DNA from 4 places in the Paenibacillus sp. 19GGS1-52 genome. Region 4 is predicted to be linked to each of the others. Evidence: riboswitches for the same ligand, from Rfam matches in the RefSeq annotation. Region 4 holds a riboswitch; each other region holds the start of a gene.
What was found. Region 4 has a riboswitch for cobalamin ahead of H1230_RS30425 (anaerobic ribonucleoside triphosphate reductase). Riboswitches for the same ligand answer to the same signal wherever they lie in the genome.
Positions count from the first base shown of each region.

Region 1: it holds a riboswitch for cobalamin, as region 4 does, so the genes downstream of both, metE (5-methyltetrahydropteroyltriglutamate--homocysteine S-methyltransferase) here and H1230_RS30425 (anaerobic ribonucleoside triphosphate reductase) in region 4, are expected to answer to the same signal.
Region 2: it holds a riboswitch for cobalamin, as region 4 does, so the genes downstream of both, H1230_RS27815 (S-layer homology domain-containing protein) here and H1230_RS30425 (anaerobic ribonucleoside triphosphate reductase) in region 4, are expected to answer to the same signal.
Region 3: it holds a riboswitch for cobalamin, as region 4 does, so the genes downstream of both, H1230_RS23795 (energy-coupling factor ABC transporter permease) here and H1230_RS30425 (anaerobic ribonucleoside triphosphate reductase) in region 4, are expected to answer to the same signal.

Region 1 covers NZ_CP059724.1:2,173,540-2,177,823, reverse strand. Annotated here, with positions in the region: gene metE (5-methyltetrahydropteroyltriglutamate--homocysteine S-methyltransferase) at 329-2,626, opposite strand; cobalamin riboswitch at 2,780-2,986, opposite strand; gene H1230_RS10185 (YitT family protein) at 3,353-4,015, opposite strand.
Region 2 covers NZ_CP059724.1:6,005,882-6,010,165, reverse strand. Annotated here, with positions in the region: gene H1230_RS27820 (GAP1-N2 domain-containing protein) at 1-1,833, shown strand, start outside; cobalamin riboswitch at 2,044-2,242, shown strand; gene H1230_RS27815 (S-layer homology domain-containing protein) at 2,416-4,284, shown strand, end outside.
Region 3 covers NZ_CP059724.1:5,115,926-5,120,209, reverse strand. Annotated here, with positions in the region: gene H1230_RS23800 (aldose epimerase family protein) at 1-753, shown strand, start outside; cobalamin riboswitch at 903-1,093, shown strand; gene H1230_RS23795 (energy-coupling factor ABC transporter permease) at 1,332-2,099, shown strand; gene H1230_RS23790 (energy-coupling factor ABC transporter substrate-binding protein) at 2,096-2,392, shown strand; gene cbiQ (cobalt ECF transporter T component CbiQ) at 2,376-3,167, shown strand; gene H1230_RS23780 (energy-coupling factor ABC transporter ATP-binding protein) at 3,197-4,078, shown strand.
Region 4 covers NZ_CP059724.1:6,626,044-6,630,327, reverse strand. Annotated here, with positions in the region: gene nrdG (anaerobic ribonucleoside-triphosphate reductase activating protein) at 1-356, opposite strand, end outside; gene H1230_RS30425 (anaerobic ribonucleoside triphosphate reductase) at 353-2,338, opposite strand; cobalamin riboswitch at 2,526-2,757, opposite strand; gene H1230_RS30420 (MTH1187 family thiamine-binding protein) at 3,376-3,684, shown strand; gene H1230_RS30415 (sugar phosphate isomerase/epimerase family protein) at 3,749-4,284, shown strand, end outside.

The sequences.
Region 1 (4,284 bases), 2.4 Mb from region 4:
GAAGATGGAAGGTTGCAGTGAAATAAGAGATAGCACATACTTATTTTGTATTTTTTTGAAATAGACTGTCAATGATCAAGTTTGCTGAAGCAAGACAAATACCCTCCATTCATAATGAATGAGGGTAATGTTCTGTTCGGACAAGCTCCACCTTGCTGAACAGGTGATTCATTTAAAGATGCTGTCCATTCACTAGCAAAAGGAGGTGAATCCTCATGGCAAAAGACGGAATGTGTGAAGAGGATGAGCTGAAGGAACCATCCAGGGTTCCTTCTATTCTTATTTTATTCTAACAACAATGAGAACTATTATCAAGTAGTCAGTTGTTTTAGCGGCTACCGACTTTTGTTTTCTCTCGCGCGATAATTGCAGCCTGCACCATGTTGCGCAGTGCACCTTCAGTTTCTTGCCAGCCACGCGTTTTGAGACCACAATCCGGATTAATCCAGAACTGCTCCGGATTTAGCACCCGCAGGGCGCGGTCAATATTCGAAGTCATTTCTTCTACGCCGGGAACGCGCGGGCTGTGAATATCATATACACCAAGGCCGATGCCTTTATCATATTCCTGCTCCTCAAAGCTGACAATCAGCTCCCCATGACTGCGGGAGGTTTCAATCGATATTACATCGGCATCCATAGCCGAAATCGAATCGATCATATCATTAAATTCGCTATAGCACATATGGGTATGTACCTGCGTAGTATCCTTGACAAGGTTCGTCGCAATGCGGAACGACTTCACCGCCCAATGTAGATAATGCTCTCGGTCCTCAGCCTTCAAGGGCAGCCCTTCACGAATGGCTGGTTCATCGACCTGAATCATTTCTATGCCCGCATTCTCCAGCGCCAGAACTTCATGGCGCAAGGCCAGCGCAATCTGGTTCGCTACTGCTTCGCGGCTCAGGTCATCACGCACGAACGACCAGTTCAGAATGGTAACCGGACCGGTGAGCATCCCTTTTACCGGAAGCTTTGTGAGGGACTGGGCATACACGCTTTCTTTTACGGTCATAGGTTCAATAAAAGCAATATCAGCGTAGATCACCGGAGGTTTAACACAACGGGAGCCGTAGGACTGAACCCAGCCGTTACGTGTAAACAAATAACCCGCCAGCTTCTCACCGAAGAACTCCACCATGTCGGTGCGTTCGAATTCCCCATGAACTAGTACATCCAGACCCAAGTCCTCCTGAAAGGTGATGGCTTCCTCAATCTGTTTGCGGATGAACAAATCATAGCGCTCCTGATTCCAGACGCCTTTGCGCCATTTCAGCCGGGCTTGGCGTACCTCCACTGTCTGCGGGAAGCTGCCAATGGTTGTTGTCGGCAGCACCGGAAGCTGCCACTTCTGCTGCTGAACCTTGACGCGCTCTGCGAAAGGTAAACTGCGGTTATCCGGCAGAGACGCAAGTCCGCGGACTTGGTCGGCCACATCCTGCCGAGCACGTTCCGGAAGGGCGCGGAAAGCAGCCAACGCTTCGCGACTAGCGGCAAGTGCAGCGGCGGAAGCTTCCCCGCCACTTACAGCAGCGCCGATCAAAGTTAGCTCGGCCAGTTTCTCCTCGGCGAAGGCTAAGGCGTTCTTCACCGTCAGCTTCAGCTTATCCTCACCTTGTACCGTTACCGGCACATGCAGCAAGCTGGAAGAGGGTTGTAGAATCATGTGGTCAAGGGCAACATGGGCAGCCAGTTTCTCCACAAGCTGCAGCTTGGCATCCAGATCCGAGCGCCAAATGTTGCGTCCATCAATAATGCCGGCACCCAGCCATTTATCCTGCGGCCAACCCAGACGTTGAATGGATTCAAGGTTCGCGCCTCCATCGTGTACGAAGTCGAGACCTAAACCTTGCACCGGAAGCTTAAACAGTACCTCCAACGGTTCAGCAGCTTCGAAATAGGTCTGGAGCATAATATTCAAGCCCGGTACAGCGGCTGCAATGGTCTGATAAATGCTCTCCAGCAGGCTTTGGTCATCCTTAGTTAACCCGCTAACTATGGCTGGTTCATCGATCTGAACCCAGGCTACACCTTCTGCCTCAAGCTCTTGCAGCAGTTGCACATACACAGGAAGAAAACGTTCGGCAACGTCCGCAATTGCAGTGGACGGGAAACCTTTGGACAGTTTTAAGAAGGTATACAGTCCTACAATTACAGGTTTGCCTTCAATCCCCGCCTGCTCTTGGGCGAAGCGGTAGGCGGCCAACGGTTTATTCTCGGTCAGGCGCGGTGTTTGCCGGCCAATCTCTGGAACTATATAATGATAGTTCGTATTGAACCATTTTGTCATTTCGCAAGCTGTCGCTCTCGCATTGCCACGTGCCATGCCAAAATAAAGTTCAAGCGGGATGTCGCCACCATCATAATCATAGCGCGGAGGCACGATGCCGAACATAACCGCCGTATCCAATACATGATCATAGAAGGTAAAATCATTGACCGGAATAAGCTCAATTCCCGCTTCCTTTTGAGTCAATAAATGCTGGAGCTGTATCCCCGCCATTTCGGAACGGAACGTGGCTTCATCCGTCTTGCCGGACCAGAACGCTTCCAGTGTCTTTTTCCACTCCCGGTTCTTGCCGATTCTCGGATAGCCGAGATTGCTTACTTTCACCTTGTTCGTCATAATCGCAACACTCCTTCTCTCCATCTCTATTTGGGCCATTTATTCGATCAATTCCAACTAAAAGAGCGTCTTCCCCTACAAAAAGTCATAGGGAAAGACGCCCATCATATACCCATGGTTAACGTCTAACACCTCCCTATATCCCGTAGGAAAAGCAGTGCTGTGAAACAGGCAGGTCTCCTGGCTAACGGCCTCAGCATCCTTAAGCAGCCTTCCCGACAGCCGTAAGCTGCCAGTGACTATAGTTGCTAAGAACTCTTCCGTTACAGTGGCGGGTCCGCGTCGGTTTCACCGAACTTCCCTTTTAAGCTGACCGGCAATACTAAATTCCCGGCAAGCACCTGTCTCCAAATATCTAATATTGCTGGCGATGTCTTGAATCTGATGTCATCATACTGTAAGCTCTAGCCGCTCCGCAATAGATTAGCAGGGGTTCGCCCTATAACAATTACCTATACCGAAGCCGGAAAAGTCTGCTCAATATAGTTACAACCCCCAGTATCGTACCCAGCTGGATCACTACCATGAAGGTATTCTAAACGATGGCTTTGATATGCATGTGCTGTCCCAAGTTTTGTCCACCTTAAATTTAGGTTATAAGCAAAAGATATAATGTACAACAAATCTTAGTCCTAATCCCAACAAAAAAAGGTCAACCAGAAACTCTGGCTGACCTTAATTCTTAGTATATCCACGAAACAGCAGCTAATACTCTATGCTATTCCATTATCGTATATTCTGCGCCTTGCCGAGTGTTGGCTGAATCTTTGGCATCTTCGCCAGCTTCGGCTTGCCCAAAGAAGTAGTTAACGTAATAACATAGCCAGCTACGACCACTGCAATTACGGTATACAAAGTTTCCTTGAGAGGCATATAAAAGAGTGATAACGCCAGAACGATTACATCCATCAGGATGAAAACCGTACCTACTTTAATACCTTTCCATTCACTGATCAGCAGCGACAAAATATCATCTCCGCCACTTGCCCCGCCGCCACGCAGGACCAACCCTGCTCCTAAACCTGTAAGTACACCAGACAACAACGCCGCAAGCGGCAAATTATCCTGCAGATTAATGACCAAACCGGAATAACGTTCCATCAGTCCATAAAAGATTGTAAAGGCTGCTACAGACACAAATGTATTGCAGACGAACGCTTTCCCTTTGAATAGCATAGCGACCAAGAGTACTGGAATGTCCAGAATAAGAATAGAAATTGAAGGCGAAACCCCTAATACATATTTGCCGAGCAGCGACAAACCTACGAACCCGCCCTCGGTCAAATGATTCTGATAATTAATGTGGTAATAAGTAAATGCAAGCAAAAATGTTCCAAACAAAATGACTGTCAATCGGAGCAGATAACTTACTCCGTTGTGGTTCCTCATACAGGTCTCCCCTTATCGTATATGGCGGCTAGACGTCCCACCAACCTCTACGACAGGTTATACCGGAGGTGTTGCTCCTTCGCATACAATACTCCCTTCCCTCGTAGAGCTGGTCTCGTCAATTAACGGTACACGCACCTTCTACAGGGAAGCTAAGTATAAGACAGATCATAACGTTTCCAAATCGTCCTTTGGGGAATCGTCCTTCGGGGACACATGGTATCCTGATCCTTTCTCTAATTTAATATGTTCTAAGCACATTATACCAC
Region 2 (4,284 bases), 620 kb from region 4:
ATCAATGGCATGCTGAATAGTCAATCGGCCGGACGTGAGGATGTACTGGGCGTTGCTTACGGTGTTATCGAGAGCAATGATGAGCTTAGCGAAGCTTTTTTTAAACGAGTGCTGGCGCAGCCCGTATTTCGTAAACAGCTGCTGGAGCCTTATATCGAAGCCCGGCTGGCGGCGGCAGCCAAGTCCGCTGATATCATGGGCTTTGTCGTTCAATGGGGGCGGTTTCTGCCGGAGGTGCTGCTGCAGCCTTTTGTCAGGGACGCGGTCAGAGACTATTTGCTGGAGAAGCTGCAACGGGAGACTGATTCGGTAGCTGCCGTTGCGGCGATTCATGAAACCGTGGATAAAGTGGAAAAAGAGCGGCGCAAAGGGACGGGGCTTTCAACTGAGGTGTTATCGCTGTTGCAGGAGCTTACGGCGGTGGCGGACCGCTTCTTGCTAAACCGCTTGTCGCTCTCTGAGATGTCGCAGGAGCAGTTGTTGGAAATTGCTTTTTTACGCGATCCCCGGGAGGGGATGGTTTGGCAGCCGCCGCTTGATCTTATCACTAAGCAAAAAGCCAATGCGCTGCGAGCCGCTTATCGCTGGTTTGGGGAGGAGAAGCCGAACGAGGCTATTTTCAATAAGCTGTCGCCGAAGGAATTGGATGATGTGCAGCTGTTGGGCAGACGCTGGCTGCAGGAGGCACGGACGCTGGAGCCGTTCGATCGGCTTCCGCTGGCTTTCTACCACAGCAGTGACCGCGAGGGCGGACCGCTCGATTATGATGAGCTGCTGAAGCTGGTTAATCGCAAAACCGGAGCGGATAAAGAGGACGTTTATCGGTTTCTGGCCTGGTCGCAAGGGAATTCTTTGTTCTCCATCTCGAATAAGAAGCTTCATCCGGGTTATCGGCGGGCGATCCTGAAATATTTCCAGAAGCATGATCGCGAAGCCTTCAAGAACCGTGATTTCCGCAAAAGCTATGTTTCCGCGGCAGGCCCTGCCCTGCAAAATGTCTATAATGAAGCCCGCTCCCAGCTGGCTTCGTCACTGGCGAGGTGGATCAGCCGCAGCCGATTTCAACTCCTGATCTCCGGCTCCCTTCTGGGAGTCGTGGTGATTATCGCTATTATTATCATTAGTATGCTGCGTCCAGAGGGGGCAGGCACCGCCTTGCCGGAGACAAGCCCTTCGCCAACTCCCGCTCAAACGGCCGTAAGTCAGCTTCCCCCTGCTTCAGTGTATCTGAAGAGCAATAGTGATGTGGAGGCAGGCAGTGTGCTGGTGTTCACCTTCGCCAAAGCTGACGAATGTCTCCAGTTCAAGCCAACGGAGATTGGTTTGGTCAACTCCGCTGGGAAGATTACGGACACCTACAAAGTGATCTCTACCAAAAGTACCTGTCCGGTTCCAGCTTCGGGAACGCCAGGAACAGCGGATCAGGACAACGCCGCTACTGGAGGAACCGCGACGAATGATGCGGCTGCGGCTGCGAACGCGACGAACGGAGGCAACACGGTTGATACAGCAGCAAAAGATAAGGCCGCGGCTACGTCCGCGAATACTGCAGGCAGCAACAGTTCAGCCTCTGCTACTGCTGTGAGTGGCTCCGAGAAGACGACTTCGCCCGATACGGGACAGGCTGTCTCACTCCAGGTTGATGCCACACTAGAACCAGGAATAGTATTAGTGGAGGGCAGTGTGCTTAAAGCCGGGAATTACTCGCTGACCTTGCAGCCAGACCCAGGCTCAGCATCAACCCCTGATTTGTCTGATCCAAGTAATAGTCCAAGTGCTGATCCAAGTGCTGTGCCCTCAGCTACCGCAAGCCCGGAGGTAACAGCAGAATAAAATCGAAAACTCCTGAACTGTGCAGGACTTCTACCGAGAGGTAAAGGTCTGCGCGGATTCAGGAGTTTTTATCTGCATCAGTTTACGATTGCCTCTGTCATGTCCCTTGTAGACTTCTTCCAAATATAAGAATTGAATAATATAAATCCTTGTGAATATATTCTAAACACCTTACAATGAATTAGAACTATTTTTTGAACATTAAAATTAAATATTAATTTTGAAAAAGGTGCAGGTTCTGTCAGAAGAGCCTGCTTAAAAGGGAAGTCCGGTGCAAATCCGGCGCGGTCCCGCCACTGTAAATGCAGAGCAGCTCTTTCATAGGCCACTGTCCTAGAACTAGGATGGGAAGGTGAAGAGATGCGATGGATGCATAAGTCAGGAGACCTGCCTTTTTCGTGAACGTTTCTATTCTTCGAGGGGTGAGAATGTGGAACATATGTAGATTGGTAGTGTCACTGGAGCTTTATGCACCGCAGACCTCAATATATGTATTCTTCCCGGACCGCCCTTTTAGGGCGGTTTTTATGTTGCGTTATAAGAATTTATAATACCCAATTCATTCACAGAAAGAGGTTAACTATGAAGAATATTTTCTCCTCCAAGCTGTTTACGCTTGGTCTGGCCTTATTGCTCGTCATTTCGATTCTAGGTACATCACTTGTTCCGGCTGGACAGGTCTATGCTGAGGCACAGCAGTCCGCTGTACAGGAAGGGACTGGCGTGACTAGTGTGACTGAGGCAACATACGCGGCCGCCGAGTTTATTTTGAATAGTGGAGTAGAGTCGGAATGGCAAGCTATTGGTCTGGCCCAAGCTGGCTATAAAGTACCAGATAGCTATGTTCACTCGCTTGAGAATCAAGTGATGACCGCTCAGGGGAATTTCTCGAATGTTACGGATTACGCCCGGATTGTACTTGCTGCAAAAGCAATGGGTGCCGATCCTGCCCATTATACTGAGCTGGGTTACAATCTGATTAAGAAGATTTATAACAATGATAAGATGAGCGGTCAGACGCTCAATAATCCAGTCTATGCACTGCTGGCCTTGGATTCAGGTCAGTATACCGTTCCTGGTGATGCGTTATGGACAGCGGATAAGCTGCTCACCGAAATTCTGTCCAAACAGAATGCAGATGGCGGTTTTACCTTAAACACGGGAGCTAGCGATGTCGATATGACGGCGATGGTCTTGACTGCATTGGCAGCTCATAAAGATAATTCAGCGGCCAATTCAGCGGGACAACGGGCAGTAGCTTGGTTATCCGCTGCACAGGATGGCAATGGCGGCTTTGGGATTAGCAGCGAGAGTGTCTCACAAGCGATCATAGGTCTGTCTTCTTTTGGAATAGACCCTGCTGGTGCAGATTTCACCAAGAATAATATAGAGCTCGTCGGGAAATTGTTAAGCTTCCACCTCGCAGATGGCAGCTTTGCTCATAGTCAGAACAGCAGCTCTGACGTGTTTGCTACCCAGCAAGGGCTGCAGGCGCTGGTTGCCTATAACCTGTTCACTAAAGGTGGCAACGGTAAATTATACGATTTCTCTAATCCAGCAGTACAGAACCCATTGGTTTATGTTCCGCTTACTATTGAAGGCCCTGAGAGTACATTGGCCCAGGGAAGTGCGTATGCAGGGAATGTATTTGAAGCTTTGCAGAAGCTGGCAGTACAGAAAAGTCTCCCGTTAGTAATCGCTTCAGGCAATTATGTCAAGGGGATTGGAAAAGTTGTGGCTGGAAGTTATGGCGGTTGGGATGGCTGGATGTATGCTGTCTCCCGTGACGGCCAGTGGATCTCTCCGGATGTAGGCATGAGTGGCTTTGTTCTTAAAGCTTCAGACAAGGTGCTGATTTATTATGGGGGAAGCGATACTCAACTAGTTAATTCCGTTACATTCTCTCAGGAACAGCCTAAAGAAGGAACACCTTTTAAGGTTACTGTGACTAAGAAAACATGGGTCTGGAACAGCAAGACATCTACATCAGATCCTGTAACGGCACTGGCTAATGATGTGGAGGTTCAGATTGGAACCCAAACGGTTTCTACAGATACTTACGGAGTAGCAGAGTTTGCAGCCGGTGTTCCAGCTGGTGATTACACGCTGACTATAACCGACTACAAGCCGGGGGAGCTACCCTCGCCGGGGAAACTGCCATCAGTAGCGAAGTATACGCAAGCCTTGCAGGTGGTGCCTCAGAATGTAACAGCCTCGCTGTCTGTCGAAGGACCCCAAGGTCCTATCGCTGCGGGAACCTTACAAGCTGCCAATGCACTTGAAGCTTTACAGCAGCTTACAACATCAAATCATATTCCAATAGATATTACCAAATCTTCATATGGAAGCTATGTATCAGGGATTAATGGAATTGCGAGTGGAACTTACGATGGATGGTGGAGCTTTGTAGTCTCACGTAACGGTGAATGGATCTACCCAAGTGTAGGGATG
Region 3 (4,284 bases), 1.5 Mb from region 4:
TTCGCAGCAGGGGACGAGAGTGGCTGGGATGAGATGTTTCCTTGTATTGATGCCTGCACCTATCCGCAGGAGCCTTGGCAGGACAGAGCTATTCCTGACCATGGAGAGGTTTGGTCCCTTGGCTGGGAGCCTTATTGTACAGGGGCAACTTTGCATTGCCGTGTGGAAGGGGTACAATTTCCTTATTTATTGGAGAAGGTGTATTCCTCTACGGTGGAAGGCACAATCCGTATCGACTATACGGTAACGAATACATCGAATGCCCCTTTTTCCTTTCTATGGGCAGCGCACCCATTATTGCAGATCCATGCAGGGATGCAACTGCACGTGCCTAAAGAATTAAAAGAAATAGAAATAGCGTATTCAGAAGGCGAACGACTAGGAGTCTCTCAGGACAAACGTTCCTGGCCTTTTGTCCAAACTGCTGCCGGAGTGGTTGACCTGAGTACCCTAGAGCCAGCGGCGGGCAAGTTCGCCGAGAAATACTATTTCTCGGACAAGCTTGGTGATGGATTCGCCGGGATTAGTGATCCCGTGACGGGTGAAGCCTTGCGGTTCACTTTTCCGGCAGAGCAGGTTCCTTATCTTGCGGTATGGGCCAATTATGGCGGCTATGGCGGAAACTATCATGTTGCGCTTGAACCGGCAACCGGCAGAATGGACAGTCTCGAGCAGGCTATTCCGCGAAACGAAGCAGCCGTCGTCGAGGGCCAGGGGATATACCGCTGGTTTCTTGAACTGAATATAACCTAGGCTAAGTGCCACTGTTACAACAAGCGGGAACTTGGAATGATCAATTGGCTCTTCATGAATCGCAGCAGGGGTACCCGAGAGAATTCATAACGTCCGCTTCCACTTTTATCACAGACACCGTATCCCAACTCCGCTATGCTGTACAGGATAAATTAGCGATGAAACAAGGTGCCCTTGGTTTAGGTCAAGGGATAATAGGGAATCGGGTGCAACTCCCGAGCGGTCCCGCCACTGTATAGGTGAGTCACTCTTCAATAGGTCACTCGGAGATTACCGGGGAAGACGAAGAGTTGGCGTTATCAGCCGAAGCCAGGAGACCTACCTTGTTTCCGCACACCACGACTCTACGCGGATAGGAGCGGTGTACGAATTAGTGAATGAGACATGAGCAGACTTTAATGACTCCTGCAAAAGACTGATCCTTTCAGTTCTGCTGCTTATGAGGCGACAGGTCTGCTGCTGCGCGCGTGATGGCGTTCTCTTTCATATCTGATGACGTACATACTACTCCCACCCCTACGGGCGGGAGTTTTTTTTGCTTTCTGTTTTGCAAAATAAAAAATCAGGGAGGCAAACGTATGAAACCACGCAGCCTATGGAAATTCACGGCGATGGTGGCTGGATTTACGCTTTATTTACTGTTCAATGAACCGGGAACAGCGCAGGCAATGCACATTATGGAAGGATTTCTGCCTATAGGCTGGGCCGTATTCTGGTGGCTGGCTTTTGTACCCTTCTTTGTCTGCGGTATTCTGAAGCTCAAGAAAATGACCAGGGACAACCCGGAGTTGAAGCTGCTGCTGGGTCTGGCGGGGGCATTCACCTTTGTATTGTCAGCGATGAAGCTGCCTTCTGTAACCGGAAGCAGCTCCCATCCTACAGGGACAGGACTAGGTGCAGTGATGCTTGGACCCCTGCCCATGAGCGTGATTGGCTCGATTGTATTGCTGTTTCAAGCACTGCTGCTGGCACACGGCGGGATTACGACACTTGGAGCGAACGCCTTCTCGATGGCAGTGGCAGGTCCTTTTGCCGGATATGCAGTTTATAAGCTGGTGATGAAGCTGACGCCCCGTGAGAAGCTGGCGGTATTTGCTGCAGCCTTTATCGCTGATCTCATGACTTATGTCGTGACTTCCTTTCAGCTCGCGGTGGCTTTTCCAGCAGCAGAGGGCGGAGTGCTTGCATCCTTTCTGAAGTTTGGCAGTATTTTTGCGGTGACCCAGATTCCGCTGGCGATTAGTGAAGGACTGCTGACCGTGCTGCTCTGGAATTGGTTAAGATCCTATAGTCCTAATGAGCTGTCACTACTCAAACGCGAAACGAAAGGAAGGGGATTTGAATGACTGCCAGATGGAGAAACGGATTAATGCTGCTGGTGGTTATCCTGCTGGTCGTGCTTCCTCTGCTATTTGTGAACGGTGATTTCGGTGGGGCTGATGATGCCGCAGAAGGAGCGATCAGCGAGATTGATCCTGGATATAAGCCTTGGTTTAAGCCGCTGACTGAATTGCCCGCAGAAACGGAAAGTATGCTGTTCGCGCTGCAGGCTGCCATAGGTGCTGGAGTCATCGGCTATACGATTGGTCTGTTGAAAGGCAGACAAGAGCGGCAGAATCCTCATGATCAGAAGAATTGATGCCCTTTCCTATACGAACGCTTTCCGACACCTATCACCAATGTGGAAAAGCGCATTCGCGGCGGTAATGTTCATTCTGTCCTATCTGCTACATCCGGTTTTACAGCTGGCAATCTCGCTCTGGATGATCCAGTGGTGTATCGGCTATGCCAGAATTCCGTTGCGTACGTACAGTCTGCTGCTCGGCTCGGCGCTGTTGTTTTACTGTATAAGTCTGCCTGCCCTACTAATTGAGATGGGGCAACAGGCAGTTCCAGAAGCTGTGATGTCCGTCCATCTTCCGTTATCTTCAGTTTCACTCTATATTACGACTGCGGGCATCCTGCGTGGAAGCCTGCTGCTCGCACGAGTAGCGGCCTGCATGACCTGCTTCTTGTTTATCATCTTCACCACGCCGTTTGGCGAGTTGCTGCAGGTGCTTCGTAAGCTGCGGATGCCGCAGATTGTGCTGGAACTCATGCTTATCATGTATCGTTTTCTGTTTCTGCTGGGGGATACCGCGCATGGAATGCTGCTGGCTCGGCGGCTGCGCGGCGGTAACAGAGGGTTCGTGGCCCAGCTAAAAGAGTTCGCAGGTATGGCGGGTGGATTGCTCGCCAAAACCATGCATCGCTATTACGGACTCTCACAGGGACTCCTGACCCGAGGCTTTACCGGTGAAATTTCTATGCCACCTTATGTATCACGATCGGTTCCGCGCAGGTATGTTATCGAGGCCTATGCTGGAATAACAGCTTTGCTGCTGGCCCAGCTGTGGATGATGTGGAGTACATGACAGCTTAAGTAAATATTGAGGAGATCCCAATGTACGAAGAACATAAGGAACACAAGGAACACAAGGAGTACTGTCTGGCTTTTGAGGAAGTTGTTTATAGATATCCCGATACGGTGCTGCCAGCGCTGCAAGGCTTAAGCATTGCCATTCCTACAGGTTGTCGAACGGCTATACTCGGCCATAACGGTTCTGGTAAATCGACGATGTTTCTGCAGGCTGTCGGCATTCTGCGACCACAGAGTGGCGTGGTGATCAGGGCAGGAGCAGAATTATCCTACTCTAAAAAAGACCTGGCCGCCCTGCGCCGCAGTGTCGGACTGGTCTTCCAGGACCCGGAGCAGCAACTGATTCTAAATACGCCGCTGGAGGATGTATCGTTCGGGCTGCGCAATGCCGGAATGGATGAGGAGACGATTCTACGGCGCTGTCATGAGGTATTGGAGCGGCTGGACCTGACCTCCTTAAGTGATAAGCCCATCCATCAGCTCAGTCTGGGCCAAAAGAAACGCACGGCTCTCGCAGGTGTTATGGCGATGGAGCCAGAGCTTCTTTTGCTGGATGAACCGACCTCTTATCTGGACCCATTGTCCGAAACTCTGCTGCTGGAGGCGCTTGAGGCCATTCATCAGCAAGGCACAACGATCGTGATGGCCACACATGATATGAATCTGGCCTACCGCTGGGCGGATTGGGTGATTGTGCTAGAGGCAGGAAGGTGTTTTGCTGCGGGAACACCGGCTGACATCTTCGCTGAGCGGGAGGCGCTGCAGGCTATAGGATTGGAGCTGCCGCTGTTGGCTGATTTATGGCAGAGCTTGCCACAGCGGCTGACCGCAGGCCGGACGGCGCCGCGTGATGCCGGGGATTTCAAAGCTATGCTGAGTCTGCTGCTAAATGAGGATATGAGCTGATTCATGCTCGAGCTAATGCTAAAAGTGTCAGAATCTCGGCTCCAAATGCTGGATGAAATACAGCATTCTTATTCTGATACACACTAAATTAATGAAATGTTGGATCATATCCATCTTTTACGAATCGTAGCGTCCCTATCGAATGACAATCCTGTAGTTCATACAACAAACTGTCTTTTGAAGGCAATTTATAGAGAATAAGCTGT
Region 4 (4,284 bases):
GTCCACTCCGGTGAATCGGGCAGGGCAGTAATTTCTTCGTACGTATAGCCGCTGTAAATCCAGATCGGGAAAGCTGGCAGTGTGGCGCGGAGTCTATGAATGAACTCCACGGCCTCCATCGCTGAAAAGAAAGGGTCGCCGCCCGCCAATGTTAAGCCATCGAGCAAAGGGTTCGCGGCGATCTCCGCAATAATCTCATTTTGACGCGCTAGAGTGAAGACTTCACCGTAGTTGAAATTCCATGTCTCCGGATTGAAGCAGCCGGGGCAACGGTGGCGGCAGCCGCTGAGGAAGAGGACGGCCCGCAGGCCTTCTCCCTCGTTAATCGACTCTGGATAATAGCCGCAAATGTTCATAGATGCTTAACTCTGTCGCGCACCTCAGCTTGCTTGGCGGCATTAAAGCGGGTCTGATAATCCCCAGTTAAATATCCGGTAACCCGGCGTAGACGGCGGATATGTACCGCGCTCTCATGCACACCGCAGGAAGGGCAGTTGGTGCCGATAACACCTTCGTAGCCGCAGCCAGAGCAGCGGTCGATCGGGTGGTTAATGCTGAAATAGCTGACTTGCTGCTCCAGCGCATATTTAATGATTTTGATAAAAGCAGCCGGGTTGCTGCGGGCATTTCCGTTTAATTCGACATAAGAAATAGCACCTGCATTGCAGTACTCATGAAAAGGAGCTTCCAGGCTGATCTTCTGAGCAGCCGCCAGTGTGTAATATACAGGGATGTGGAACGAGTTCGTATAATATTCGCGGTCGGTTACACCAGTAATAGTACCGAGTACCTTACGATCAACTTTAGTGAATTTACCGGACAAACCTTCGGCTGGTGTAGCGAACAGGGTGATATTGAGGTTCAGTTCTTCGCTCTTCCGGTCGCAGAATTCCCGCATATGACGCACGACAGCCAGCGCTTTGGCATGGACTTCCATGTCCTCACCGTGGTGTTTGCCGTACATGGCTTTCATGGATTCCGCCATGCCGATGAAGCCGAGTGAAAGACTACCGTGCTTCAATAGATCACCTACGGTGTCATCGGGAGCAAGCAGCTCGCCGCCTTCCCAGACGCCTTCACGCATCATAAAGTCGGAAGCTTTCGCCATTTGTGCGGCCTGGATACGGTAACGGTGGAGAAGACCTTCCAGTGCAATCTCCATATAATGATTCAGATCGTCGTAGAAACCAGCTTCGTCAGCCACGGTACGGCGATTTGTGGCTATGCCATATTCTAATCCGAGTCGAACCAGATTTAATGTATTAAAGGACAAATTGCCTTTGCCGGAGCAGCGGTTGCGGCCGAAGCGGTCACCGAGCACCCGGGTGCGGCAGCCCATCGTAGCAAATTCAGTATCCGGATTGCTTGGATCGTAATATTGCATGTTGAGAGGAGCGTCCAGATTAGCAAAGTTAGGATAGAGTCTGCGGGCTGAGCATTCCGCTGCTTTGAGAAACAGTTCATAGTTGGGCTCGCCCTGCTGCTGATTAACGCCTTGCTTGCATTTGAAGATTTGGATTGGGAATACAGGTGTTTCACCGCTGCCCAGTCCGTTCATGGTTGCGGTCAGCAAAGAGCTGATCACAAGCTGACCTTCAAGTGAAGTACAGGTGCCGTAGTTAATGCTGGTGAACGGAATTTGCCCGCCAGAGCGGCTGGACATCGTATTCAGGTTATGGATCATGCTCTCGGCCGCCTGAAGGGTTTCGCTTTCCGTTTCCTTCAGCGCATAGCGGAAGGCTCTTGGATACAGCTCGGCCAGATCGGTCCGACTCATGGCAATTTCACCAAGATGCTCACCGGCTTGTCCTTCTTCGAAGTAGCCGAGACCCTTGCGGAATAGCTTGGCGAAGGTTTTGGTTACATAAGGAGCCAGATCGTAATCCAGTTTATTGGCGGATACACCACCGTATTGGGCATTTTGCTGGGATTGAAAAATAATAGCTACCAATGACATAGCCGTCATAATGGAGTTCGGAGGGCGGACGCTGCCGTTGCCGGTATTGAAGCCTTCACGCAGAAGCCGCTCAAACGGGATGAAAATGCAGTTGGTCGTTCCAATGGCGTATTGATCCAGATCGTGCACATATACGACATTCTCTTCAATCGCCTGTACCAATTGTGGTGGCATAGTGAAGTTGCGGGCATACCACTTGGAATATTCACTGCCGAACTTGCTCATTTTACCGGAGAAGCTCTCCCCGTTCAAATTGGCATTCTCACGCAGCATATCCAAATCCGAGCTGTCGATGATGTCACGTCCTAAATGAATAACTTCCTCCAAAAGAACCTCCTGTGCATGTTGCGCACCGCCTAGCCGTTTCTCCAACAGCGTCATTATATTGCTCTCTCCCCTCGGTATATAAGAAAAACTTTCTGACATTATAAAAAGGCATCTCCTGCCGAGGATGGCAGAAAATGCCCGGATGCGTAGCGTAAATATCCTCACAAAGGATATTTGCAGTGGTCTTCATTATGTAGGCCGCATGCGGACACCATTCCTGTTCCTCGCAGGTATAGATCGTTGGTGTCGATAGAAACAGGCAGATTTCCTGGCTTCCGGCGTACCTTCCGGCGCCTTCCCGAGGGGTGTTGTCCCTTAGTGGCGAATGCCGGTAGAAGCTGTCCCAGAGGCTTGCTAAACCTCCGAAGAACAATCCGGTTACAGTGGCGGGACCGCAGCGGATTCTCACCGCACTTCCCTATTAAGCTCTGATTCTCATCAAGGATCAGAGCACCTGTTTCACTATATTTTGTTGTCGTTTGATAAAGATAACCCAATATATAGTGTTTGTAAACAATTTTTTAGGAAACCCGCGCCGCAAGCGACTTCATCTCCAGTACTCCACAATTGATCCACAGGCTGTCCACAGGTCATCCACAATTGATCCACAAGAACCGCTGAAATGATTCATAAATTGTCCGAAAATATGGCACAAAGAGTCCATAATTGCAGTGCGCCTGGCACTGGATATCTCAAAGAGTGAAATATACAGGGCTCAACACTATAATTCAGTTCTTGACCATAACCTAAGTAGTTAAAAGACGTATGGAGCCACTTCTAACGAATGTAACAGAGGTCAGCAATGTTGGATAAAATCCAACAAGCTATAGAAATTTGTGAGAGTCAATTGCAGTAGAAGAGGAGGGGCGGGATAGCTGTCACGTAATTTGTGAGTGAGCCTAGGAGTTGTTACAATAGAGGTAGTAGTTCACATGCTCCATAAAACTATGCGTATGCTTTCGAAGCTAGTTTTGTACGAAGCAGTTCTGAAGGTTAAGCTCACAAAACTAAGCGTATGCTTTCGAAGCTAGTTTTATTGCGAAGTTAATCAGAGTGGCAAATGCTCCATAAAACTTGTGGGAGGTTATCTAATGGCTATTGCTGAAGTAACCGTTATTCCGATTGGAACTGGCAGTACCAGTCTTAGCAGCTATGTTGCCGATATGCAGCGTGTATTGCAGACGATAGAAGGTATTACGTATGAGCTTACATCTATGGGTACGATTATCGAGGGACCGCTTCCGCGTATTCTGGCAGCGGTAGAAGCGCTGCACGAGTCACCCTTCACTGCCGGTGCGCAGCGTGTTTCCACCTCACTCAAGATTGACGACCGCCGTGATAAGACTTCGACAAGCCGCGGAAAGCTGGAATCCGTGGAGCGCAAGCTGCTGGAGAACTAGTATTCTATCACAGTCTAAAAGTGAAGAAATTCAGACTTTTTTAACAATAGAGGAGTGGTCTTGCGTGGCTAAAAAAGTGCAACAGGTAGGTATTCAGATGTACACTCTGCGGGACGAAGCCGAAAAGGACTTTCTAGGCACCTTGCGTAAGGTGGCAGCTATGGGCTACGAAGCGGTCGAATTTGCCGGATATTTTGGTGTGTCAGCTAAGGAATTACGCGAAACCCTTGATGAGATTGGACTGGCTGCGCCTTCTGCACATGTGGGTCTGGACTTCAGCAGTCTGGACAACATGCAATCCGCATTATCCAAGGAAATCGAATATGCCCAAGAGGTCGGACTTCAATATATCATCACTCCAGGCTCTCCTGTGCCAGAGAATCCTACCCTTGACGATGTGACTGCGCTGATTCCTTTTTTTGAGAAGGCTTCTGAACTGGTTCGGGCGGCAGGAATGAAATATGGCTATCATAACCATGACTTTGAATTTAAAAAGGTAAACGGTCAAGCCATTATCGACCTGTGGTTGGAACGTATTCCAGCGGAGCATATGATAGCAGAATTCGATTTGGGCTGGGTGCAGGTGGGCGGAGCCAGTCC